DNA from 2 places in the Paenibacillus aurantiacus genome. Region 2 is predicted to be linked to the other one. Evidence: predicted binding sites of a transcription regulator. Region 2 holds the regulator's gene; the other holds the start of a gene.
The links. Region 2 encodes Rex, which represses fermentation and respiration genes when NADH is low (regulators of the CRP and FNR family bind a similar motif). Its sites were predicted from a motif close to TTGTGAAATATTTCACAA; they were not measured.

Region 1 (4,567 bases), on a different contig from region 2:
CAGCAGCCCCGTCACCGAGATGAACAGCAGCAGGTACAGCGGCAGAAAATCATACGCGAAGCTTTGCTCCGCCAGCGCCTGCTTGTTGCGCAATCGCCGGTACAGCGCCATGCAGACGCCGCCGATGACCATGAACGCCGTAATATTGAGCGCATTGTAGAACAGGAATGCGATCCAGCCGTCCGCAGGCACCCGCATCAGATCGATGCCGAAGCCGACGACGGTGTAATAGCCGTTATCCGCCATCGTGAAGTACATCCAGCCGAACACGAGCGGGAACGTGACGAACGCGGACAGGATGCATCCCCAGCCGAGCAGAATATGCTGCAGCCAGCGGTACCACCCGCGGTTCCAGATGAACCGGTGCACGACGAGATGATCCGCCGCCACCGCGGGGGTCGATCTTCGGAATACCAGCCGGATCCCCTTGCGAAGCAGGATGCGGGTCGGCGGCCGATCCGCCCAAGCCATGAAGCGGTAGAAGAAACCGCCGATAAACACCACCGTGCCCACCATGTATCCATACAGCGCCAAGTCCAGATGCGTAAAAAATCGCGATCCGATATACATTAGCACGGCTAGCGCGCAAACCGCCGCAAAGACGTTCCTCGCCCATCTCGAAGCAAATGCTCGATTCATTCTCCTTGCCCCCCGCTTCCAACGTTTCTGTTCGTAGTAGACCACAAACGCGAAGCGCCCCGCTGTGATGAATGTCACTCGCAGGGCGCCGGATTGTTCCCGTCCTATGAAGCATGCTGTACCCATTCGCTCATCCCGTTTATCCCTTGGCCCGGGCCTGCATCCAGCCGCGAACCTTATAGATCGCCATCGCGCTTAGGAACCAAACGGTTACGCCGAGCAGAAGGCTGAACCACCACAGTCCCGTCGTCCGCAGCGCATAGAGCACCGTGAGCACGCAGGCGGCGCAGCCCGTCATCCCGTAGACGGAGCCTCTGGCGACGGCGGCGGCCTTGTCCGAACCCTGGCTGATGCCCATCATCAAGACAGCCACGATCATGACGGCCGGGAAGGCGGCGAAAATACCGCCGAGCGCTTTCCATGGCAGCAGCACGGAAGCGACGTAACTAAGGACGACGGCCAGACCGCCGAGTATGAATCGGAGCAATAACTCGCTTGTTCTCATCGGAATCCCTTCTTTCTATGCGATGCGGCCTAAGCGGCGAACATGAAGTACGATATCGAGATTGACGCCATCAACCAGCCGAGCACAGACAAGGATAGTCCCTTCTTCCATCCTTTGCTCGCGCACAATACGCCCACCGCGACTGCGCACGCCACGTTAATGCCCATGCCGATGAGCGCGCCTTCGGACAAATCGATTGACCTCGCGACGAGCGCCTCTCCCGCATGGTCGAATCGGATCGTAAGCAGCGCTGCCAGGAACACGGCCGGGAACGCGGCGAAGATGCCCCCGATGGCCCCGCCGGATCGCTTCGCGATGAGCGAGGCCGCAGCGACGGCCCCCCCGCCGAGAGCGAATCGCAGAATTATGGCTGTAAGCGATAGATGAAGCATGGCGAATCTCCTCCGTTTAACGATGTGAATAGTTAGCATGAATGATAGGTTCAAGTAGAAACCCGATGGGCGTTAACAGCGTGAACCACAATGCGAATGAACCGTTGTGTAAATTAAGAGGTTAGCCGCGTAAACGACTTCACGTATGAACAGCTGCGAAGTTAAGAAGTTAGTAATGCAGGCGACCTTGGTTATGAAAATAAGAAGCTAACAGCGAAAGCGACCTTGGTAAATGAACAACGATGAAATAAGAAGTTAGCATCATAACGAGCTTGGTGGATGAACAGCTATGAAAATAAGTTAGCGGCGTAAACGACTACGCGTATGAACGAACTTGCTGGAGTTCGCGACTTAACCATTCACGGCGAATTACCGGCCATACACTAGAAGTTAACAACCTAATTTCGTCAAATACCTCTACAGAAAATTTAACAACCTAATTTCGTCAAACGCCTCTGCCACGTGAAAATTTTCACTTTCCCTTGAATGACTCGAGCATACCACCTGGCACCTACTGCCGCTGTAACGAATATCACAGCCGGTCGCCGGCTTTCGTTGCCCGCGATGCCGCCGCGCGTTGTGACAAATCCCCAATCCCGGTTGTTTATTTTTAACAAGCGATTGTGATTTATTTTACAGTGCGACCCCGCCGCCCCTTGCTACACTGGGTTCATCAAAGCACGGTGCGGGCCGCGAACGACGAAGATCGAGCCCGCATCCGACGGGAGGCACTCGTTATGGCAAGAATTAATCAATGGAACCCCGAGAACGCCGAATTTTGGGCTCGGGAAGGCAAGCGCCACGCCACGCGCAATTTGTGGATTTCGGTCCCCTCGCTCATGCTCGCGTTCATCGTGTGGCAAATTTGGTCCGTGGTCGCGGTCCGGCTGAACGATATCGGCTTTGCCTTCACGGAGAGCCAGCTGTTCACGCTCGCGGCAATTCCCGGCCTGGTCGGCGCGACGATGCGGTTCGTGTACACGTTCGCGGTCGGCATCGTCGGCGGGCGCAACTGGACGGTCATCTCGACCGCCCTTCTGCTCATCCCTGCGATCGGGATCGGCGTGGCGGTCCAAGATCCGGGTACGCCATATTCCATCATGCTGCTGCTCGCCGCGCTCTGTGGCCTTGGCGGCGGTAACTTCTCTTCGTCGCTGTCCAATATCTCGCTCTTCTTCCCGAAGAAAGAGAAGGGCACGGCGCTCGGCATTAACGGCGGACTTGGCAACATGGGCGTCTCGGTCGTCCAATTCGTCACGCCGCTGATCATTACAACCGGCACCTTCGCCGCGCTGTCCGGCGATGGCCAACTGGTGAAGGACGGGCAGCAGTTCTGGCTGCAGAACGCCGCCTTCATCTGGGTCGTCCCGATCGTGCTCATGACCGTCATCGCCTTCTTCGGCATGGACAATCTGCCGGGCGCGAAGCAGTCGTTCGCCAGCCAGTTCGCCATCGTCAAGCGGAAGCACACGTGGATCATGACTTACCTGTACGTCGCGACGTTCGGTTCCTTCATCGGGTTCTCGGCGGCGTTCCCGCTGCTGCTGAAATCGCAGTTTCCGGACCATGTCTCGCTCGCTTTCCTAGGCGCCTTCATCGCCGCGGCGGCCCGTCCTTTCGGCGGATTCATCTCGGATAAGCTCGGCGGCGCCAAGGTCACCTCCATCACGCTGTTCATGATGGGACTCGGCTCGCTCGCGGTCATTTATTTCATCCAGCAGGGCAGCTTCGCGGGCTTCCTCGTCTCGTTCCTGGTGCTGTTCCTGGCGGCCGGCACGGGCTCCGGCTCGACCTTCCAGATGATCCCGTACATCTTCCCGGCGAAGGAAGCGGCGCCCGTGCTCGGCTTCACCGCGGCGTTCGCAGCCTACGGCTCCTTCTTCATTCCAAAGCTGTTCGGCTGGTCGATCAATGCCACCGGCTCCTACGTGACCGCCTTCTACGTCTTCATTGGCTTCTACGTCGTGGCGATCGCGCTAAATTGGCTGTTCTATCAAAGCAAGCGCGCCGAGGTCACCTCCTTCGTCACGGCGAAGGAGGCGGCGGATCAACCGAAGGCGGCGCATTAATCCGCACCTGTTCCCGGCGCTTCCGTTCGAACGGCAAACAAGGGTTAGCGGTGCATCTTGGATGCGGTCGCTAACCCTTTTCATATGCGCGAGGCTGCTTCAATCCAACGCTTCATAATCGAACCAGTCGAAATGCGCGGGCGTCCTCGCTGCCGAGCCGCTGCCGGTGGCATACATCGCGATGATCACGCCCGTAAAACCTCCCGCCATCTCCGCCGCCAACATCGCGCATTCCCCCCGGCCGAACCAGAAAGGCTCCCGATCGTCGCCGCTCGCGAACCCGAATGCGTACTGCTCCCGATCCGCTCGCACCGTCAGCACGATCGAAGCTTCGCTCCACGGCGCCTCGTTCTCCACCTTCCACAGACTTCCGATCCTTCTTCGGAACACCACTTTGCGTTCGCCGCGAATCCGGGTCACCGCGATCTCGTAATGGAACCGTTCATTCATGAAGACGGTCAACCCCGCTTCTTCCCCGTCATGCTGCGGATCGAACGCCATCAGGGCGGAGGCGCGGCAGGCGAAATGCTGCTGTCTGCGGCCGACGAACGCGGGCGTGCCGCCGTCGTTCAAGGTGGACGGAGTCCCGTGAAGGGTCAAGCAGCTTGTTTGCTCCGCGAGCGTCCAATGCGGCGGATTCGGCGTGCGCAGGAACGTCCATGCCGGCGAAAGCCGCGCCGCCTCGAAGTGGTCCCGGACCGCAGGCGCGGGGAGCGGGCGAAGCGCAAGACCATCCGCCGGCATGGCGTCGGCTACCGTGCCGCCTTCGCCGATGATCGGCCATCCGTCCGCCGTCCACGTGACCGGCGCCAGGAACGTCTCCCGGCCCAAATGGTGGCGCATCGGATAACCCGCGGGCCGAATGCCGAGGAAGACCGCCCACCACCGTCCGTCCGGCGTCTGCACGAAGTCCCCGTGCCCCGTCGCTTGGATCGGACGCTGCAGACTGCGATGCGTCAAGA
Region 2 (4,567 bases):
TCGACGGCCGGAAGCTGGACACGATCGACTTGCTGCGGATTTTGTATCCGACGTTGACCTCGTATCAACTCGGTTCGGTTACGGAGCATTTCGGCATTGCGCACGATCAGCATCACCGGGCCGATAGCGACGCAATGGCAACGGCTGAGCTATTTGCGGCGTGTTATCGCAAATTGGAGCAATTGCCGCTGCTAACGCTGCAGCGCATCGCTTCGCTGCTTGGAGACGCCATCGACGATACGGGCTGGCTCGTGAACGAGATCGCGATTCGCAAGGAAACGATGTCCTCCGTGGATTCGGATGCCTATCAGTATTTCAGGCAGTTCGCGATGCAAGCCGGCGACTGGACGGAAGAGCAGCCGCCGCGTGAAGGCGAAAACATACCCGTTGCGGAATGGACGTTCGACGAGTTTCTAGGCGGACTAAAAGAGAATATTAAGGCGCTCATCCCCGGTTACGAGGAACGTGAGCCTCAAAATATAATGTTTACTGAGGTGCTGGCCGCGCTTGAGCAGAACCGGCATCTGTTGATTGAAGCGGGAACGGGAACGGGCAAATCGCTCGGTTATCTCATCCCCGCTCTGTTTTATGGTATCCAGCAAGACAAGAAGATAGTCGTCAGCACGCATACGATCAATTTGCAGGAACAGCTGCGTCAGCGGGATCTGCCGCTGCTGCAGCAGGTAATGCCGGCGCCATTCCGGGCAGCCATCTTCAAGGGGCGCGGCAACTATTTGTGCCTGCGCAAATTCGAAGGCAAAGTGAACATGCATGATTTCGCCTCGCCTACGGAGGACCGGATCACGGCTTCGCAGATGGTCGTATGGCTGTCGGAGACCGGACACGGCGATCAAGAAGAACTCAATTTCGGCAACAAAGGCACGGAATTCTGGGGAACGGTTGCCAGCGACGCGGACTCCTGTCTGAATCGAAGCTGCCCGTGGTTCAAGCGGTGCTACTACCATAGAGCGAAGCAGGAAGCGAATCTTGCGGACGTCGTCATTACGAATCACTCGATGCTGTTCACCGATATCCGCGCCGATCACCGGTTATTGCCAGGCTACGAGCAACTGATCGTCGACGAAGCCCATCACCTCGAGGAAGTCGCCGGCAAGCATCTGGGCACGCAAATTTCGTATTTATCCGTGCAGCATCCCGTTATCCGTCTGGCGAAGGACGCACGCAACGGTCAATTGATCAGCCTGATTCACAAGCTAGCGGGCGAGCCTTCCGACAAGTCGCTGGCTTGGCGGGAGAAGATTGACGAGATTTTGCCGGACTTCGGCGACTTGCGGGATGATTGGGATCGGTTGTACGAACTGCTCTATGCCATGATGGGCAGCGGTTCATCCGATTCGGCGGAGACCGGGCAGCTGGTACTGCGATTGCGTCACGGCAATTTGCCGAAAGGGTGGAGCGATGCGCAGATCGTGGAAGAGAGCGTGCACGGCCATTTGAGCAAAATCGTGCGAACGCTCGACAAAGTGTTCAGCGAGATCAAGGATGAGGTCGACGATACGGTGATCACCGCGATGGTGACGGACTTAAGCGGCACCGTCAAAGATTTGACCCGCGCGCGCGACGAGCTGCGTACCTTTATGAAGGCGGATAAGATCGATATGGTCTACTGGCTGGAAGCGAATACGAATTTCCGGGCCAAGTCGATTCACCTCTATGCCGTTCCGGCCGACGTGAGCGAACAGCTTCGCACTCACTTCTTCGATGCCAAGAAGAGCGTCGTGCTTACCTCCGCCACGTTGTCGGTCCAGAAGTCGTTCCAATACGCAGCGGAGCAGCTGGGGCTGGCGGAAGACGAGAAGAACGGCAGGCTGAAGACGGTTCAACTGCCATCTCCGTTCAACTACAGAGAGCAGGCGCTCGTCGTAATCCCGCGCAATTTGCCCGTATTGAAAGGGGCTGCCGGCGATCCTTACTTTAACGAACTGCTAATCAAGTCGCTGGCCGATACTGCCGTGGAGACGAAAGGACGGATGCTCGTCCTGTTCACCTCGTACAGGATGCTGAAGCAAGTGTACGACCCGTTGAAGGAGCTGCTCGCCGCAAGCGGCATTCAGCTTATCGGGCAGGGCATTGACAGCGGCAATCGCAGCAAGTTGACCAAGCGGTTCCAGCAGCAGGCCAAGTCCGTCCTATTGGGCACGAGCAGCTTCTGGGAAGGCGTCGATATACCGGGGGATGCGCTGACATGTCTTGCGATCGTCCGTCTTCCGTTCCAACCGCCGAACCATCCTTTGATCGAAGCGAAGTCGGAGCTGCTGCAGCAGCAGAAGCAGAACCCATTCATGAAGTTGTCGGTGCCGCAAGCTGTCATCAAATTCAAGCAAGGCTTCGGCCGGCTCGTGCGCACCTCGAAGGACAAAGGAATCGTGCTGATTTATGATACGCGCGTCATTGATACCTACTACGGCAAATATTTCCTATATTCGCTGCCGGGTCCGAAGATCGAGACCATGCATTTGGATCAAATCGTCCCGCGCATTCGCAATTGGTTGTCCACCGAAACAGGAGAGGAGGTTCGCTCATGACGAAGACGTTCAAAATTTCCGAGGCCGTCGTGCGCCGGCTTCCCGTCTATCTTCAAGTGCTCGGCGATTTGCATAAGCGGGATATTCAGACGGTCTCCTCTCAGGAACTTGGCAACAAACTCGATCTGAATCCGGCGCAAATTCGCAAAGACTTAGCTTATTTCGGCGAGTTCGGGCGCAAAGGGATCGGTTACGATGTGTCCTATCTCATCGAGAAAATCCGGCAGATCCTGAAACTAGACCAGCCGCTCAGCGTCGGACTGGTCGGTGCCGGTAATTTGGGCCGCGCGTTATGCAATTATAATACGTATTTGAAGGATAATATGAAAATAACGGCGGTATTCGACGCGCACGCGCCGATCGTCGGCACGAAGATTAACAGTCTGACCGTGCAGCCTATGGACAGTTTGATCGAGAAGGTCAAAGAGCTGAACATTCGAATCGGCATCATCACGGTGCCGGCATTCGAAGCGCAGAACGTGGCGGACCGTTTCGTTGCGGCAGGCGTCGAAGGGATCTTGAACTTCGCGCCTGTCATTCTGCGCGTACCCGAACACGTTCGTATTCATTATGCGGATTTTACACGCGACCTGCTTAGTCTGGCCTATTATTTGGAGAAAGAAGGAGAGACCGAGAATGAACCGGTTGTGGATTGAGAACGGCACCTTCGTCACGATGGACGATAATCAGCCTTTGGTGAGAGGCCATATGGTTGTAGAGAACGACCGCATTACATACATAGGCGAGGCTGCTCCGTCGCCGGCTCCCGAAGGGGCGGAGCGCATCAACGGCAGAGGCTTGGTCTTCATGCCGGGCTTGATCAATACGCATGCCCATTCGGCGATGTCGCTGCTGCGCGGCTACTCGGATGATGAAGCGCTTCAAGTATGGCTGCAAGATAAGATGTGGCCAATGGAAGGCAAGTTCAACGACGATGACGCGCATTGGGGTAATGCCCTGGCGGTCATTGAAATGTTGAAATCCGGCACGACGACGTTCGTGGACATGTATGACCGGATGCCGATTCTGGCAAAGGTCGTCGAGCAGTCGGGTATGCGCGGCGTGCTGACACGCGGCGTAATCGGCTTATGCTCGCCGGCGGAGCAGACCGCGAAGCTGGAGGAAGCGAAGCAGTTCGCCAAGGACTGGAATGGTCAGGCAAACGGGCGGATCCGTACGATGCTGTCGCCGCATGCGCCTTACACGTGTCCGCCGGATTACATTGAGCGTATCGTCGCAGCGGCCCATGAGTTGAACGTGCCGCTTCATACGCATATGTCCGAGTCCGCAGCGGAAGTCCAGCAGAACGTGAACGATTACGGCACGCGGCCGGTTGAGCATCTCGACAAGCTGGGCTTCTTCTCCCGGCCGTCGCTCGTTGCGCATGCCGTGCACTTGAACGATGAGGAAATTGCGCTGCTGGCCGAGCGCGGCGTAGCCATTTCCCATAATCCGGCGTCGAATTTGAAGCTGGCAAGCGGCGTCGCGCGCGTCCCCGACCTGCTGAGAGCGGGCGTCACCGTATCGCTTGGCACGGACAGCGCGGCTAGCAACAACAACTTGGATTTGTTCGACGAGATTCGCATCGCGGCGCTGATTCACAAAGGCGTCTCCGGCGACCCGACGGCGATCCCGGCAATAGAAGCGCTCCGCATGGGAACCGTCTATGGAGCTCGGGCGATCTGGCAAGCGGACGAGATCGGCGCGCTGAAAACCGGCATGAAGGCCGATTTCATTGCCATTAATACGGAACAGCCGCATTTCTACCCGCAGACGGATATCGTCTCGCATCTCGTGTACAGCGGCTCAGGCCGCGACGTGCAGCATGTCTGGGTTGACGGCCGCCAGGTCGTGAAGTCGGGCGTGTGCACGCTGCTCGACGAGGAGCAAATTATGGCCGAAGCTCAACGTGCATTCGAAGGGTTGCTCGCCCGTTAATGCGAACAGTACGTCGCAAACGTTCACCGTTTTGGACGCCCGTGCGGATTGCGTTATTTTCAGCGGTCGTCCTGGTGACGCTG

Region 1: ACFFSY_RS02845 (NarK family nitrate/nitrite MFS transporter) is a predicted target of Rex. The motif match lies at 1,997-2,014, and genes of this name have one in related genera.

The regions. Positions count from the first base shown of each region.
Region 1 is NZ_JBHMDO010000003.1:430,843-435,409, forward strand. Features, by position in the region: gene ACFFSY_RS02830 (hypothetical protein) at 1-639, opposite strand, end outside; gene ACFFSY_RS02835 (DUF3147 family protein) at 779-1,144, opposite strand; gene ACFFSY_RS02840 (DUF3147 family protein) at 1,174-1,536, opposite strand; gene ACFFSY_RS02845 (NarK family nitrate/nitrite MFS transporter) at 2,274-3,605, shown strand; gene ACFFSY_RS02850 (glycoside hydrolase family 43 protein) at 3,705-4,567, opposite strand, start outside.
Region 2 is NZ_JBHMDO010000044.1:50,164-54,730, forward strand. Features, by position in the region: gene ACFFSY_RS27085 (ATP-dependent DNA helicase DinG, 3'-5' exoribonuclease type) at 1-2,546, shown strand, start outside; gene ACFFSY_RS27090 (redox-sensing transcriptional repressor Rex) at 2,543-3,202, shown strand; gene ACFFSY_RS27095 (amidohydrolase) at 3,183-4,484, shown strand; gene ACFFSY_RS27100 (cell wall elongation regulator TseB-like domain-containing protein) at 4,484-4,567, shown strand, end outside.